2 regions of the Latilactobacillus sakei subsp. sakei DSM 20017 genome follow, and region 2 is predicted to be linked to the other one. Evidence: a T-box and tRNA genes for the amino acid it is inferred to sense, from the RefSeq annotation. Region 2 holds a T-box; the other holds one or more tRNA genes.
The links. The T-box of region 2 lies ahead of LEUCM_RS07930 (valine--tRNA ligase). A T-box ahead of a tRNA ligase gene usually reads a tRNA of that ligase, here a tRNA-Val.

Region 1: it has a tRNA-Val gene. The T-box ahead of LEUCM_RS07930 (valine--tRNA ligase) is inferred to sense a tRNA for this amino acid. The anticodon was not compared.

The regions. Positions count from the first base shown of each region.
Region 1 covers NZ_AP017929.1:25,551-34,143, forward strand. Annotated here, with positions in the region: gene LEUCM_RS00135 (alpha/beta hydrolase) at 1-117, opposite strand, end outside; tRNA gene LEUCM_RS00140 (tRNA-Leu) at 251-334, opposite strand; tRNA gene LEUCM_RS00145 (tRNA-Cys) at 372-442, opposite strand; tRNA gene LEUCM_RS00150 (tRNA-Gln) at 470-541, opposite strand; tRNA gene LEUCM_RS00155 (tRNA-His) at 551-623, opposite strand; tRNA gene LEUCM_RS00160 (tRNA-Trp) at 683-753, opposite strand; tRNA gene LEUCM_RS00165 (tRNA-Tyr) at 761-841, opposite strand; tRNA gene LEUCM_RS00170 (tRNA-Phe) at 847-919, opposite strand; tRNA gene LEUCM_RS00175 (tRNA-Asp) at 929-1,002, opposite strand; tRNA gene LEUCM_RS00180 (tRNA-Met) at 1,006-1,079, opposite strand; tRNA gene LEUCM_RS00185 (tRNA-Ser) at 1,089-1,179, opposite strand; tRNA gene LEUCM_RS00190 (tRNA-Glu) at 1,210-1,281, opposite strand; tRNA gene LEUCM_RS00195 (tRNA-Ser) at 1,290-1,377, opposite strand; tRNA gene LEUCM_RS00200 (tRNA-Ile) at 1,392-1,465, opposite strand; tRNA gene LEUCM_RS00205 (tRNA-Gly) at 1,472-1,542, opposite strand; tRNA gene LEUCM_RS00210 (tRNA-Phe) at 1,555-1,627, opposite strand; tRNA gene LEUCM_RS00215 (tRNA-Asp) at 1,635-1,708, opposite strand; tRNA gene LEUCM_RS00220 (tRNA-Met) at 1,711-1,784, opposite strand; tRNA gene LEUCM_RS00225 (tRNA-Ile) at 1,830-1,903, opposite strand; tRNA gene LEUCM_RS00230 (tRNA-Met) at 1,918-1,991, opposite strand; tRNA gene LEUCM_RS00235 (tRNA-Pro) at 2,030-2,103, opposite strand; tRNA gene LEUCM_RS00240 (tRNA-Arg) at 2,109-2,182, opposite strand; tRNA gene LEUCM_RS00245 (tRNA-Leu) at 2,197-2,282, opposite strand; tRNA gene LEUCM_RS00250 (tRNA-Gly) at 2,297-2,368, opposite strand; tRNA gene LEUCM_RS00255 (tRNA-Thr) at 2,376-2,448, opposite strand; tRNA gene LEUCM_RS00260 (tRNA-Leu) at 2,484-2,567, opposite strand; tRNA gene LEUCM_RS00265 (tRNA-Lys) at 2,591-2,663, opposite strand; tRNA gene LEUCM_RS00270 (tRNA-Val) at 2,666-2,738, opposite strand; rRNA gene rrf (5S ribosomal RNA) at 2,749-2,865, opposite strand; rRNA gene LEUCM_RS00280 (23S ribosomal RNA) at 2,956-5,874, opposite strand; tRNA gene LEUCM_RS00285 (tRNA-Ala) at 6,047-6,119, opposite strand; tRNA gene LEUCM_RS00290 (tRNA-Ile) at 6,146-6,219, opposite strand; rRNA gene LEUCM_RS00295 (16S ribosomal RNA) at 6,311-7,884, opposite strand; gene LEUCM_RS00300 (hypothetical protein) at 8,277-8,593, opposite strand, start outside.
Region 2 covers NZ_AP017929.1:1,586,448-1,595,040, forward strand. Annotated here, with positions in the region: gene radC (RadC family protein) at 1-240, opposite strand, end outside; gene LEUCM_RS07920 (HAD family hydrolase) at 314-964, opposite strand; gene LEUCM_RS07925 (bifunctional folylpolyglutamate synthase/dihydrofolate synthase) at 965-2,269, opposite strand; gene LEUCM_RS07930 (valine--tRNA ligase) at 2,391-5,039, opposite strand; T-box leader at 5,095-5,312, opposite strand; gene LEUCM_RS07935 (redox-sensing transcriptional repressor Rex) at 5,358-5,984, opposite strand; gene thiI (tRNA uracil 4-sulfurtransferase ThiI) at 6,111-7,328, opposite strand; gene LEUCM_RS07945 (cysteine desulfurase family protein) at 7,353-8,501, opposite strand.

The sequences.
Region 1 (8,593 bases), 380 kb from region 2:
GTCACGAACACGATTAGCCTGCTGTCGTGCTTGATTTGAACGCTGATTAATCAGTAATATGCTTAAAATAATGACCAGTAAAAAACCACCGCTAAGTAAAAAGCCCCACTTCTTCATCTTGATCACCCTTTTGATGTGCTTAGTATATCCCTATCGTATCACACCACTTTCATACACGACAATAACTTATTTTTAGACAACAAAAAAGCCCTATTACTAGGGCTTTTAAAACTTGTATAATAATCCATTATACCGGTGATCGGGGTCGAACCGATACTTCCGTGAGGAAACGGGATTTTGAATCCCGCGCGTCTGCCAATTCCGCCACACCGGCATCTTACAGAACGTTTAAGGTTAGCGCCTAAACGCAAAGGCGGTAACCGGATTTGAACCGGTGATAAAGGTTTTGCAGACCTCTGCCTTACCACTTGGCTATACCGCCATAAAAGAACAAATCCTGTCCTTGAAATTGGGCTAGCTGGATTCGAACCAACGCATGACAGGATCAAAACCTGTTGCCTTACCGCTTGGCCATAGCCCAATAATAAAAGGCGGTATGTGGGAATCGAACCCACGTGTGTCGGATCCACAAACCGATGTGTTAACCACTTCACCAATACCGCCATTATTAACATGAATAATTATACCATAGTTGCAATGTTTATGCAACATATAATATAAACAGGGATAGTAGGAATTGAACCCACACTGACGGTTTTGGAGACCGTAGTTCTACCTTTAAACTATATCCCTATAAATATGGAGGAGAGTGGATTCGAACCACCGAACCCGAAGGAGCGGATTTACAGTCCGCCGCGTTTAGCCACTTCGCTACTCCTCCAAAAATGGCGCAGGACAGAATCGAACTGCCGACACATGGAGCTTCAATCCATTGCTCTACCAACTGAGCTACTGAGCCATTTTGAAACGGTCACAACGGGACTCGAACCCGTGATCTCCTGCGTGACAGGCAGGCGTCCTAACCAGCTAGACCATGCGACCAAATTGCGGGAGTAGGGTTTGAACCTACGACCTTCGGGTTATGAGCCCGACGAGCTACCAGACTGCTCCATCCCGCGATAATATAAAGGAGAATGAGAGATTCGAACTCTCGCGTGGGCAGAACCCACCTGACGGTTTTCAAGACCGTTCCCTTCAGCCAGACTTGGGTAATTCTCCATAAAAACTATAAATGTAACAATGTTACAATGACCCGTACGGGATTTGAACCCATGATACCGCCGTGAAAGGGCGGTGTCTTAACCACTTGACCAACGGGCCATACAAAACGGAGAAGGAGGGATTTGAACCCTCGCGCCAGTTTCCCGACCTACACCCTTAGCAGGGGCGCCTCTTCAGCCACTTGAGTACTTCTCCAAATATTTAGATAATGGGCCTAAATGGACTCGAACCATCGACCTCACGCTTATCAGGCGTGCGCTCTAACCAGCTGAGCTATAGGCCCATGAAAAGCGGGTGACGAGAATCGGACTCGCGACAACAGCTTGGAAGGCTGTGGTTTTACCACTAAACTACACCCGCATATTCATGATATGGCGCAGGACAGAATCGAACTGCCGACACATGGAGCTTCAATCCATTGCTCTACCAACTGAGCTACTGAGCCATTTAAACGGTCACAACGGGACTCGAACCCGTGATCTCCTGCGTGACAGGCAGGCGTCCTAACCAGCTAGACCATGCGACCAATTGCGGGAGTAGGGTTTGAACCTACGACCTTCGGGTTATGAGCCCGACGAGCTACCAGACTGCTCCATCCCGCGATAATATAAAAATATTATAACCACCTACAAAATCTCACCAAACGATGGACCTTGTAGGACTCGAACCTACGACCGGGCGGTTATGAGCCGTCTGCTCTAACCAACTGAGCTAAAGGTCCAAGTTTTTTGAAAATAGCGGCGAAGGGGATCGAACCCCCGACCTCCCGGGTATGAACCGGACGCTCTAGCCAGCTGAGCTACACCGCCAAAAAACTTAAATTTATAACATGTAACTTACGTTACAATCGGGAAAACAGGATTCGAACCTGCGACCCCCTGGTCCCAAACCAGGTGCTCTACCAAGCTGAGCTATTTCCCGTTATATGCACCCAGTAGGAGTCGAACCTACAACCTTCTGATTCGTAGTCAGACACTCTATCCAGTTGCGCTATGGGTGCATTTTTCATTATGATGCCGAGGACCGGAATCGAACCGGTACGGTAGTCACCTACCGCGGGATTTTAAGTCCCGTGCGTCTGCCAGTTCCGCCACCCCGGCTTAATCATAATGAAAGCGGAAGACGGGATTCGAACCCGCGACCCCCACCATGGCAAGGTGATGTTCTACCACTGAACTACTTCCGCATCTTAATGCCGACTAGACGATTCGAACGCCCGACCCTCTGATTACAAATCAGATGCTCTACCAACTGAGCTAAGTCGGCATAATAAGATAACTTTCATTGAATATTCAATTGAATGCGGGTGAAGGGACTTGAACCCCCACGTCTATATAGACACTAGAACCTAAATCTAGCGCGTCTGCCAATTCCGCCACACCCGCATTTTGGCGTGTAACTTGGCCGATGAGTCGTGACAGGCTCGAACTGTCGACCCTCTGATTAAAAGTCAGATGCTCTACCAACTGAGCTAACGACTCAATGGAGGTTACAGGGCTCGAACCTGTGACCCTCTGCTTGTAAGGCAGACGCTCTCCCAACTGAGCTAAACCTCCATTAAATATAGCGTGGCAACGTCCTATCCTCGCAGGTAGTTTCCCACCAACTACTATCGGCGCTAAGAAGCTTAACTACTGTGTTCGACATGGGAACAGGTGTATCCTTCTTGCTATCGCCACCACACTATTTGTGCTTGCGCACTGAGAAGAACTTCGTTCTCTCAAAACTGCATAATAAGTAATATTTTCATTTCAAAAGCCAAACATTGCACCTTTGGTTAAGTCCTCGACCGATTAGTACTAGTCCGCTCCATACATCGCTGTACTTCCACTCCTAGCCTATCTACCTGATCATCTTTCAGGGGTCTTACTTCCATAAAGGAATGGGAAATCTCATCTCGAGGGGGGCTTCACACTTAGATGCTTTCAGCGTTTATCCCTGCCATACATAGCTACCCAGCGATGCGCCTGGCGGCACAACTGGTACACCAGAGGTATGTCCATCCCGGTCCTCTCGTACTAAGGACAGCTCCTCTCAAATTTCCTGCGCCCGCGACGGATAGGGACCGAACTGTCTCACGACGTTCTGAACCCAGCTCGCGTACCGCTTTAATGGGCGAACAGCCCAACCCTTGGGACCGACTACAGCCCCAGGATGCGATGAGCCGACATCGAGGTGCCAAACCTCCCCGTCGATGTGGACTCTTGGGGGAGATAAGCCTGTTATCCCCAGGGTAGCTTTTATCCGTTGAGCGATGGCCCTTCCATACGGAACCACCGGATCACTAAGTCCGACTTTCGTCCCTGCTCGATTTGTCAATCTCACAGTCAAGCTCTCTTATACCTTTACACTCTACGAATGATTTCCAACCATTCTGAGAGAACCTTTGAGCGCCTCCGTTACACTTTAGGAGGCGACCGCCCCAGTCAAACTGCCCACCTGACACTGTCTCCCGCCACGCTAAGTGGCGCGGGTTAGAGTGGTCATACAGTTAGGGTAGTATCCCACCAACGCCTCAATCGAAACTAGCGTTCCGATTTCTACGGCTCCTACCTATCCTGTACAAACTGTACAAACACTCAATATCAAGCTACAGTAAAGCTCCATGGGGTCTTTCCGTCCTGTCGCGGGTAACCCGCATCTTCACGGGTATTATAATTTCACCGAGTCTCTCGTTGAGACAGTGCCCAAATCATTACGCCTTTCGTGCGGGTCGGAACTTACCCGACAAGGAATTTCGCTACCTTAGGACCGTTATAGTTACGGCCGCCGTTTACTGGGGCTTCAATTCTGGGCTTCGCTTGCGCTAACTCATCCTCTTAACCTTCCAGCACCGGGCAGGCGTCAGCCCCTATACGTCATCTTACGATTTTGCAGAGACCTGTGTTTTTGATAAACAGTTGTTTGGGCCTATTCACTGCGGCTGACCTGACGGTCAGCACCCCTTCTCCCGAAGTTACGGGGTCATTTTGCCGAGTTCCTTAACGAGAGTTCACTCGCTCACCTTAGGATATTCTCCTCGACCACCTGTGTCGGTTTACGGTACGGGTAGTTTATTTCTCACTAGAAGCTTTTCTTGGCAGTGTAACATCAGGAACTTCGCTACTTAATTTCGCTCCCCATCACAACTTGTCCTTAAAGAATCAAGCATTTCACTCAACTCAAGACTTATTGCTTGGACACACATTTCCAGTCGTGTGCATTCCTTAGCTTCCTGCGTCCCTCCATCATTCAAACAAAATAAACTAGTACAGGAATATCAACCTGTTATCCATCGACTACGCCTCTCGGCCTCGCCTTAGGTCCCGACTAACCCTGGGAGGACGAGCCTTCCCCAGGAAACCTTAGTCATACGGTGGATCAGATTCTCACTGATCTTTCGCTACTCATGCCGGCATTCTCACTTCTAAGCGCTCCACTAGTCCTTACGATCTAGCTTCATCGCCCTTAGAACGCTCTCCTACCGCGGACACTTACGTGTCCACCCACAGTTTCGGTATTATGTTTAGCCCCGGTACATTTTCGGCGCAGCGGCACTCGACTAGTGAGCTATTACGCACTCTTTAAATGGTGGCTGCTTCTGAGCCAACATCCTAGTTGTCTGTGCACCGCCACATCCTTTTCCACTTAACATAAATTTTGGGACCTTAACTGGTGATCTGGGCTGTTTCCCTTTCGACTACGGATCTTATCACTCGCAGTCTGACTCCCGGAACTAAATCAATGGTATTCGGAGTTTATCTGAATTCAGTAACCCATGACGGGCCCCTAGTCCAAACAGTGCTCTACCTCCATGATCCAATATTCCGAGGCTAGCCCTAAAGCTATTTCGGAGAGAACCAGCTATCTCCAAGTTCGATTGGAATTTCACCGCTACCCACACCTCATCCCCGCCATTTTCAACTGACGTGGGTTCGGTCCTCCAGTGTGTTTTACCACACCTTCAACCTGGACATGGGTAGGTCACTTGGTTTCGGGTCTACATCTATATACTCACTCGCCCATTTCAGACTCGCTTTCGCTACGGCTCCAGCTTTTCACTTTAACCTCGCATATAAACGTAACTCGCCGGTTCATTCTACAAAAGGCACGCCATCACTCATTAACGAGCTTTGACTAATTGTAGGCACATGGTTTCAGGATCTATTTCACTCCCCTTCCGGGGTGCTTTTCACCTTTCCCTCACGGTACTGGTTCACTATCGGTCACTAGGGAGTATTTAGCCTTGGGAGATGGTCCTCCCGGATTCCGACGGAATTTCACGTGTTCCGCCGTACTCAGGATCCAGAACGGAGGTCAAGTTGTTTAATCTACGTGGTTATCACACTCTTTGACTCAGCTTCCCAGCTGATTCGATTACAACTTAACTTGGTAACTCCAAAGTTCTGTCCTACAACCCCAAGAAGCAAGCTTCTTGGTTTGGGCTCTTCCCCGTTCGCTCGCCGCTACTTAGGGAATCGATTTTTCTTTCTCTTCCTGAAGGTACTTAGATGTTTCAGTTCCCCTCGTCTACCTTCATTAAGCTATGTATTCACTTAATGATAATACTCGATTAAAAGTATTGGGTTCCCCCATTCGGAAATCTCCGGATCAAAGCTTACTTACAGCTCCCCGAAGCATATCGGTGTTAGTACCGTCCTTCATCGGCTCCTAGTGCCAAGGCATCCACCATGCGCCCTTTATAACTTAACCTATCTTTACCTACGGTAAAGGGTTATTATTTGAGTTTAGCGATATGAACTAATTCATATTTCTATTATTAAAAAACTCTTTAAAACGCAATGTTTTTCTCGGCTTTTAAAACTAATATATTACTTATTATCCAGTTTTCAAAGAACAAAGTTACGATGACTATTGTCATCAATGGAGGATAACGGGATCGAACCGATGACCTCCTGCGTGCAAAGCAGGCGCTCTCCCAGCTGAGCTAATCCCCCATAATGAAACTATTAAATTGGTACAATGGGCCTAAATGGACTCGAACCATCGACCTCACGCTTATCAGGCGTGCGCTCTAACCAGCTGAGCTATAGGCCCAAAAACGTCCTTAATGATGAGAGTAGACCTCTCAAAACTAAACAAAGTTTTGATTTCGCAAATGTACAAGGTTTTCCGTATTATTCCTTAGAAAGGAGGTGATCCAGCCGCAGGTTCTCCTACGGCTACCTTGTTACGACTTCACCCTAATCATCTGTCCCACCTTAGACGGCTGGCTCCCCGAAGGGTTACCTCACCGGCTTTGGGTGTTACAAACTCTCATGGTGTGACGGGCGGTGTGTACAAGGCCCGGGAACGTATTCACCGCGGCATGCTGATCCGCGATTACTAGCGATTCCGGCTTCATGTAGGCGAGTTGCAGCCTACAATCCGAACTGAGAATGGTTTTAAGAGATTAGCTAAACCTCGCGGTCTCGCAACTCGTTGTACCATCCATTGTAGCACGTGTGTAGCCCAGGTCATAAGGGGCATGATGATTTGACGTCGTCCCCACCTTCCTCCGGTTTGTCACCGGCAGTCTCACTAGAGTGCCCAACTAAATGCTGGCAACTAGTAATAAGGGTTGCGCTCGTTGCGGGACTTAACCCAACATCTCACGACACGAGCTGACGACAACCATGCACCACCTGTCACTTTGTCCCCGAAGGGAAAGCTCTATCTCTAGAGTGGTCAAAGGATGTCAAGACCTGGTAAGGTTCTTCGCGTTGCTTCGAATTAAACCACATGCTCCACCGCTTGTGCGGGCCCCCGTCAATTCCTTTGAGTTTCAACCTTGCGGTCGTACTCCCCAGGCGGAGTGCTTAATGCGTTAGCTGCGGCACTGAAGGGCGGAAACCCTCCAACACCTAGCACTCATCGTTTACGGCATGGACTACCAGGGTATCTAATCCTGTTTGCTACCCATGCTTTCGAGCCTCAGCGTCAGTTACAGACCAGACAGCCGCCTTCGCCACTGGTGTTCTTCCATATATCTACGCATTTCACCGCTACACATGGAGTTCCACTGTCCTCTTCTGCACTCAAGTTTCCCAGTTTCCGATGCACTTCTTCGGTTGAGCCGAAGGCTTTCACATCAGACTTAAGAAACCGCCTGCGCTCGCTTTACGCCCAATAAATCCGGACAACGCTTGCCACCTACGTATTACCGCGGCTGCTGGCACGTAGTTAGCCGTGGCTTTCTGGTTGGATACCGTCACTACCTGATCAGTTACTATCAGATACATTCTTCTCCAACAACAGAGTTTTACGATCCGAAAACCTTCTTCACTCACGCGGCGTTGCTCCATCAGACTTTCGTCCATTGTGGAAGATTCCCTACTGCTGCCTCCCGTAGGAGTCTGGGCCGTGTCTCAGTCCCAGTGTGGCCGATTACCCTCTCAGGTCGGCTATGCATCACGGTCTTGGTGAGCCTTTACCTCACCAACTAACTAATGCACCGCGGGTCCATCCTAAAGTGATAGCCGAAACCATCTTTCAACCCTACACCATGCGGTGTTAGGTTTTATGCGGTATTAGCATCTGTTTCCAAATGTTATCCCCCACTTTAGGGCAGGTTACCCACGTGTTACTCACCCGTCCGCCACTCACTCAAATGTTTATCAATCAGGAGCAAGCTCCTTCAATCTAAACGAGAGTGCGTTCGACTTGCATGTATTAGGCACGCCGCCAGCGTTCGTCCTGAGCCAGGATCAAACTCTCGATTAAAAGTTTGTAGCTCTTGTTTTGTTACTTAATTTATTTGCTAGCGAAATTGACTTCGCAAATATGTTGTGCCCCGAAGGGCGACCCTACACATTTGGTTTATCAAAACTTTGTTCAGTTTTCAAAGATCTACTGTGTTGAAACAGCTTAATTAATATATCATCTTTCGTACTAACTTGTCAAGAACTTTTTTTAAATATTTTTTGAATAAATATTCAAAACTTTTAAATTCGATGACGTCGTTTTTGATGATTATCAATTGCCTCGCTGACAACATAGACTACTATACCAACATTCCAATATATCGTCAAGCATTTATTTACATTTTTTTGAATAAAAATGTAAAAAGTTATAAAAACGGACATTTTTGAATAGATATGCAGTGATTGTCCGAATTAATTTAGGTGTGGAACGCCTGTTACTTCCAGTTTATCAAGCAATTCCGTGATTTCACTAGGATTTGCGAACTGATAGCCCGATTCTGCAATTATTTGCAATTGTTCGTCATAGAATTCGGCCGGATGTTCACTCCATTGAAAGACAAAAAACGAAACATTCTCACCTTCAAGGTTAATATTAGCTAAATTAATCAATCTTAGCTCATTAACATCAATTTTAATCGTCGCTTTAATGGCATTTAAAACTGCAGCTAATGGTGTTTGATCCGAATTTTTATGTGTTGATAACATTTTATAATCCGTATCGGCTTGTT
Region 2 (8,593 bases):
GAGTTCAATCGCTTTAACCGGTCCAATACCTTCGATTTGACGTAATTGTACTAAGTCCGCTTGTTCAAGATCTTGAAAGTCGGGATAGCGTTGCAATAATCGTTGTGCAACGACTTCAACGGGTAAATGTTGGGTGCCTGAACGTAAAATTACGGTTGCTAATTGTTCATCACTTAGACTGGCCGCACCATACAGTGCGACTTGCTCTCTGGGTTGTAACTTTGATTGACTCGTTAACATCGTCATAGCCTCCTGCAAAAGGCATTTTTAATCGCCTTTTCGATTCATTTAACTATACGTGTTAACTGGTCCTTTATTTTTCTAAAAACGGAATAACGGCTGCTAAATTATCAACCGTTGCCAATGTTTGTTGGTTAGTAATGGCAGTTGGGGCAATCAAATCTGGCACCATAATCACTGGAATGTCAGCCTTGCTAGCCGCTAAAATCCCATTTGGTGAATCTTCGAGTACTAAAGCGCTAGGGGCTGGAATGGCAAGTTTATCTAAAGCCTTTAAAAAGATTTCTGGATGAGGTTTACCGTGTGTCACTTCATCGCCCGAGACAATCTGGTTGAAACGGGGCTTTAACCCTGTGCTTTGCATGAAATCTTCGACCATTGTTCTAAAATTACTAGAAGCAATCACCCGATTAATCCCGTGATTGTCACAGTAGTCCAATAATTCTACTAACCCCGGTTTAATGGCTACCCCTTGGTCTTGAATAATTTCATCAACTGTTCTATAAGACAAATCAATAAACTGCTTCACTAATTCCGGTGAGCCTAATTTCTGTAAGAAATATTGGCGTAAATAAGTATCTGTCGTCCCCAGAATGGCTTGATGGTCTTCTGCCGTCACCTCAAAGCCCATTTTTTGCGCCGCTAATTGGTTAGCTTGATAATAAACTTTTTCTGAATCGACTAATAAGCCGTCCATGTCAAAAATAATCCCTCTAGTTTGCATCTATGACACTCCTTTAAAATAACTACGAATGGTACTAATTAGGTACAAGGAACCGGTCACCAATAAAACATCATCGGCCGATAATTCACTGATCATTGTGGTTAATGCCACGGGCCAACCCGCTTCAAATGGAATCGTGTTATCAACTGCCGCGTACTGCACCTGGGTAGCAGCTCGCGGATTGTCCGGCACCGTCGTTAATACTAAGTGGGTTGCTAACTGATTAAGTTGAGGCAACATCCCAGCCAGTGATTTATCACCCAAAGCACCGAATAAAATATAAATATCTTGATGTTTAAATTGATGCTTAGCTGTTTTAACCAACTGCTCAACACCGGCTGGATTATGCGCCCCATCCAAAATAATCAACGGTTCATCATTTACTTTTTCAAAGCGGCCCGGCCAACTCACGTGAGCCAAGCCCCGCTTAAGCGTCTTAATATCAAGTGGCTGCTGCGTCAACGCTAGATACTGACAAAAGGTTTCTAACGCTACTGCAGCATTTTCAATCTGATAATCGCCCATCAATGGTATTTGAAGTTGCTTAAGTGTCACCGTTTGATTCTGAAAGTTTAACTGTTGCCCCCAAGTTGGTAAGGTTTTAACCGCTGTTGTCGAAAAGTCGACCCCACTAATTGCTAGTGGACTTGCTAATCGTTTGGCTGTTTCAACAATCACGGTTTGTGCTTCCGCTGGTAATTTGCCAATCACTACAGGGTGTTGCGCTTTGATAATGCCGGCTTTTTGGGTGGCAATCGCTGCCAACGTATCGCCCAGCAAGGCTTGATGATCTAGCCCAACCGAAGTAATTACCGAAATCAATGGTGTTAGGACGTTAGTAGAATCGTATAAGCCGCCAATGCCAACTTCAATGACCGCAATATCAACTGCTTGCTGCTTGAAATAGGTGAACATAATTGCAGTAATCAGTTCGAATTCCGTCACTTCAAAGTCCGCGTCTGTTTGTTGGACTGTTTCAATTGTCTGTTGAACATGTTGCGTAACTGCGACCAGATCGTCATCCGCAATTGGTTGTTGATCAATCGCAATGCGTTCATTGAAACGGGTAATAAATGGCGATGTGTAGCGACCAACTTTTAAACCCAATTCGACCAGCAAGCTACTGACCATATTGACCACTGAGCCTTTCCCATTGGTGCCTGTCACATGAATAAACTGTTGTCCCTGATGTGGATTACCCAGTGCCGCTAATAACTGGGTCATTCGGTTTAAATTTGCTTCTTTATGTAATCTTGGCCGTGAATGAATATATGCCAAAGCTGTTTCGTAATCTGTCACCAACATTGCTCAATCCCCTTTAACATGCTCCTTCCATTTTAGCATAGATTGACCGCTAATCGGTTGCCAAAAACTGATGGCATACAAAAACGCCACCTTAAAATAAGGTGGCGTTTTGAGATGTGCTTTAACGAGCTGCTTTTAGTTCTGCAAGCCGTTTTTCAACTGATTGATATTGTTGTTCATAATCAGCTTGTTTATCGCGTTCTTCTTGGACGACTTTTTCAGGAGCGCGGTCAGTGAAGCCTTTATTGGCTAACTTACCTTGTGCGCGTTTGATTTCGCCGTTTAGACGTTTCAATTCGCCTTCTAGGCGCGTAATTTCTTCGTCTAAGTCCAATAGTTCTGCCAATGGCACGTAAACTTCAGCGCCACTGATAATGGCTGTCTTAGCTAATGCAGGGGCTGTTAGGCCTTCTGCAATTTCAAGTGACTTAGGATGAACGAAACGTTCGATAAAGTCTTGATTTTGCTTAAAGATGGCCATCAACGGTGTATCTTGGATGTTGATTAAGATATCGATTGGCTTACTTAATGGGGCATTTGCCTCTGAACGGATATTCCGAACACTTCTAATTAAATCGATCAAAGCGTTCATTTGAGTTGTTGCTTCTTGATCATCTAATTCAGCATGTACTTCAGGATAGCTAGCGGTCATGATTGATTCGCCAGTATGTGGCATACTTTGCCAGATTTCTTCCGTTACAAATGGCATTACTGGGTGTAATAGACGCAATGTTTGGTCCAATACGTAAGCTAAGTTATAGCGTTTATTGGCAATCGCTTCTTGATCATCACCATAAAGCACTTCCTTAGCCATTTCAATATACCAATCACAGAAATCATTCCAGATAAAGTTATACAATGTCCGACCAGCTTCACCAAATTCAAAGCCTTCGTATAAACGGGTCACGTCAGCAACGGTTTGGTTTAATTGACTTAAGATCCATTTATCCGTTAAATCGAGGTTAGCAGCTTCTGGAACCTTAGTTGGTGCCGGTGTATCTTCAAGATTCATGATAACGAAACGACTCGCGTTCCAAATCTTATTAATGAAGTTCCAGGCAGCATCCATCTTCGTGTAACTGAAACGCACATCTTGACCAGGTGTTGAACCACTTGTTAAGAACCAACGTAATGCATCAGCGCCGTATTTTTCAATGACTTCCATTGGGTCAATCCCGTTACCAAGTGATTTACTCATCTTACGGCCTTGTTCGTCACGGATTAAACCGTGGATAAGGACGTGTTCGAATGGGCGTTGTTCCGTGAATTCCAAACTTTGGAAGATCATTCGTGATACCCAGAAGAAGATGATGTCATAACCAGTTACCAACGTATTTGTTGGGAAATAGCGTTTGAAATCAGGTGCTTCTGTGTTAGGCCAACCCATTGTTGAAAATGGCCATAACGCACTACTGAACCATGTATCTAAGACATCAGTATCTTGTGTCCAGTTTTCGATATCTTCTGGCGCTTCTTCACCAACGTACATTTCACCAGTTTGTTTATGGTACCAAGCTGGGATTTGGTGACCCCACCATAATTGACGTGAAATAACCCAATCATGAACGTTTTCCATCCATTGTGTGAAGGTATTTTCGAATCGTTCTGGCACAAAGTTAACCTTTTGATCTGTTTCTTGATTCTTCAAAGCCATTTCAGCAAGTGGTTTCATCTTAACAAACCATTGAGTTGAAAGGCGGGCTTCAACTTGAACACCAGTCCGTTCTGAATGACCAACACTATGCGTCATTGGGTCGACTTTAATTAAGAAACCTTGTTCTTTTAAGTCGGCAACAATTGCTTTACGTGCTTCAAAACGATCCATACCGTTATACTTACCGGCACTTTCGTTCATGCTTGCATCTTCATTCATCACGTTAATCCGTGGTAAGTCATGACGGTTACCAACTTCAAAATCGTTAGGGTCATGCGCTGGTGTAATCTTAAGCGCCCCTGTTCCAAAATCCTTATCAACATAGTGATCGGCGATAATTGGAATTTCACGATTCATTAATGGCAATGTGACCGTCTTGCCAACAAGATCAGCGTAACGTTCATCATCTGGGTGAACGGCAATTGCTGTATCACCAGGTAATGTTTCGGGACGCGTTGTGGCAATTTCAATGCTGCCAGAACCGTCTGTCAATGGATAACTAACATGATAGAAGGCCCCTTCATCATCTTGATGAAGCACTTCGATATCTGATAAAGCAGTCCGCGCTTTTGGATCCCAGTTGATGATGTATTCGCCACGATAGATCAGTCCTTTGTTGTATAAGTTAACAAAGACTTTACGAACAGCGTCTGATAAACCATCGTCTAATGTGAAACGTTCACGTGAATAATCAAGTGATAAGCCCATTTTAGCCCATTGATCATGAATTGTTGCGGCATATTCATCTTTCCATTCCCAAACTTGATCGATGAATTTTTCGCGGCCAAGGTCATAACGTGAAATCCCTTGTTCTGCTAATTTTGCTTCAACTTTGGCTTGGGTTGCGATGCCGGCGTGATCCATTCCTGGTAGCCATAACACATCGTAACCTTGCATCCGTTTTTGGCGAATTAACATATCTTGTAAAGTGGTATCCCAAGCATGGCCTAAATGTAGTTTACCTGTAACATTGGGCGGTGGAATAACAATTGAATATGGTTTTGCATCTGGATTGGCATTTGGTTTAAATAAATCTTCTTTTAACCAATCTTGATAACGACCGTCTTCGACTTGATTAGGATCGTATTTGGTTGACATTTCTTTGTGATCAGTCATCTGCTTCACTCCTTTTGAATATTGCGTTTAATGGCAAACAAAAAAGCATTCCTCACAATAGGACGAATGCTTTTTCGCGGTACCACCTAAATTAGGACTAGACTAGTCCCCAACTCATGATTTGTTAACGAACGAAATGGTCCGGTTAGCCCTACTAAATTTCAGGTTAACAGCTCACAAGCTACCGATTAATTGGTCATTGGAAGACGTCTCAGCCATGCATCTTCTCTCTAAACTAGTCCAATATTAATCGCTCTTGTTCAACGCGTTGTTAATAGTTTAGCTGAGTCGACGCCAAAGGTCAATAGGCTAGGGCCTTCATTCCTCAAATAATAATAAAGTTTGAAGTTCCGCCGTTAAATCTAGATAACGCACATTGATATGCCGTGGCACTTGCAGACGCGTCGGTGCAAAATTTAAAATTGATGTAATCCCAACATCAATCAGCTGTTCAGCTGACCGTTGCGAGGCTTCACTAGGCACGGTCGAAATCGCCGTTGTGATCCCAGCAGCGGGAATAACGGTCGCCAGTTGATCAATGGCGTAGATTGGTACGCCATTTAAAATTTGACCGACTAATGCGGGGTTCGTATCAAAAGCACATGTAATCTGTAAGTTGTCATTTCTTCTAAAGTTGTTTTCAATTAGGGCGCGGCCCAAGTTACCAACCCCGATAACGGCCATTTTAGTTAGAATATCGGCTTTTAAAACAGCTGAAAAAATTTGAATTAAGTGACTCACTTCATAACCGTAACCGCTCCGGCCTAAGTCACCAATATAAGAAAAGTCGCGGCGAATCGTCGCCGAAGGAATGGCAACCAATTTTGCCAATTGTTCCGATTTAATCCGCTCGATACCATCTGTTTCGAGTAGTTTAAAGTAACGATAATAAATTGGAATCCGTTTAGCAACTGCTTCTGGTAAATCATGCTTTGGCGTTCTCATTTTGCTAACCTCACTTTATTAATCCTGATAAATTTATCATAACATAAGCGCTTTCGTTTTTGTGAAATATTTCATATTCTTTTAAAAACAAAAAAGCCCAACCATTTCTGGTTGGACCGTTTGATGCTATAAAAATTCGGCAATGATCTCTTCGTCTTGATTTAAGAATTGATCACCTGCTTTGATTTCTGTTACCTTAACACCAGCAAGTGAACGTTCGATTAAAGCGTCGACATCGATCCGTTGTTCGTAAAAACGTGTTTTATCCAAATTAGGACGCGTCTTTGGTGCTGGTGGTGCAAAAATCGTACAACAATCTTCAAATGGCATGATTGATAAATCATACGTATCGATATCTTTAGCGATTTCGATGATTTCATTCTTATCCATCGTTGCTACCGGGCGGACAATTGGCGTTGTTGTAACGTCATTGATTGCCATCATGCTTTCAAGCGTTTGTGAAGCCACTTGGCCAACTGATTCGCCATTAAAGATGGCTAACCCTTGACGTTTAGCACGAATTTGATCCGTTAAACGTAGCATCATCCGTCGTTGAATCGTCATCAAGTAGCCTTCTGGTACAGAATGTTTCACTTCTTCTTGAATTTCAGTGAATGGGACCTCGATAAACTTAATTCCACCAACGTATGGCACCAATTTAGCCGTTAATTCTTTCGCTTTGTTTAGAGCATTATCACTTGTGTATGGTGGGCTAAAGAAATGCACCATTTCAATATCCACGCCCCGTTTAAGCGTTAAGTAGCCAGCAACTGGTGAATCAATCCCACCAGATAACATCAACATCCCTTTACCGGCTGAACCAACTGGTAAACCACCGGCACCTTGGATCACTTGATTTGTTAAATAAATCGCATCTTGGCGAATTTCAACGCGCAATGTGATATCAGGTTTTTTCATTTGAACTTCTAATTCTGGTAATTCGTCTGATAAGTAACCGCCCAATTCACGGTTCATATCATTGGTATCCAAGAAGAAGTTATGATCAGAACGACGTGTATTAACTTTGAAGGTCATACCGGGCTTACCGATTTCTTTCATCATCGCCAAAGCTGTTTCTTTAACAGAATCTAAATCGCGATTAACTTCAATACTTGGTGAAAAGTTTTGAATTCCGAAAACGTGGCGCAAACGTTCGATAACCCCTTCAGCATCGTCGCCATTTAAAATAATGTGCATCCGATCGCGTTTTGGATGAATTCTTAATTGCTTGTATTCGTGAAGTGCTTTTGTCACGTTACCGTTCAAACGACCGATAAAATCGTTACGGTTTTTACCCTTTGTTGAAAGCTCGCCGTAGCGAACCATAATTTCAGTGTATTGCATTAATATCTCCCTTAATGTTTAATTTTAAGAATTAATTTTCTTGAAACGGTGGTTAATTTGGTCAAAGGCTTTGATGAATTCATCCGCTTCAGCTAAAGTGTTATATTCGTCCAATGAAATCCGAATGGCACTTGTCGCAATCTTTTCGTTAACGTGCATCGCTTTTAACGTACTTGATTCCATGCCCTTCTTAGAAGAACAAGCACTCGTCGTTGAAATATAGATTTCGTGTTCTTCAAAAGCATGAACCGTCGTTTCACCCCGGACACCCTTGATTGCAAAACATAAGATATGCGGTGCAAAATCAGGTGTCAATTGTGAAAACATCACCGTTTTTTCAGCTTGGCTGACATGTTGGTAGATGCGTTCACGAATAGCTGCTTGTTTTTGAACCTTTTGTGCTTCATCAGTCAATAACAAACGAAGGGCCTTAGCCATAGCGGCAATTGCCGGAACGTTTTCGGTACCAGAACGCAAATCATGTTCTTGACCGCCACCTGTTAGTAGCGGCGCAAGATGACGATCTCGTTTTTTGTATAAAATTCCCGTGCCACGTGGGCCATGGAACTTATGCCCAGAGAGCGTTACAAAATCGACGCGATCGTTAAAGATTTCTTTTTGGATACCTTTACCGATCCCCTGAACCGCATCAACGTGGAAATGGATATTAGGATAATCTTTTAAGATTTCTGCCGCTGCCATTAATGGTTGGCACGTCCCAATTTCATTATTAACGGCCATGATTGACACCAAAATGGTATCGGAACGAATCGCCGCTTTTAGATCAGCCGGATTAATCCGACCAAACTTATCAACTGGTAAGTAGGTCACTTCAAAGCCTAACTTTTCAAGTTGCTGCATTGATTTGATGATGGCTGGATGTTCGACTGACGTTGTGATTAGATGCTTGCCAAAAGCACTCTTTTCAATCGCAGTCCCCTTTAATACCCAGTTGTCACCTTCAGTCCCGCCACTGGTGAAGTAGATTTCATCGGATTGAACGTTCAATAAATCGGCGATTTGCTGCCGTGATTGTTCTAGAAGATGAAATGCTTTTTCGCCGACAACGTGTAAACTTGAGGGATTACCGTAAAACTGTTCGCTGACTGCCTGGTAAGTTTGTAGCGCGCCGGGCGCTATCTTGGTAGTCGCACTATTATCAAAATAAATCATTATCGATCCTTCTTACTAAAAATTAGTATTTAAACTTTTTTAATTATAACAAATTCTTTTATAAAGACCAGTGTTCTATCTTACATTAAACA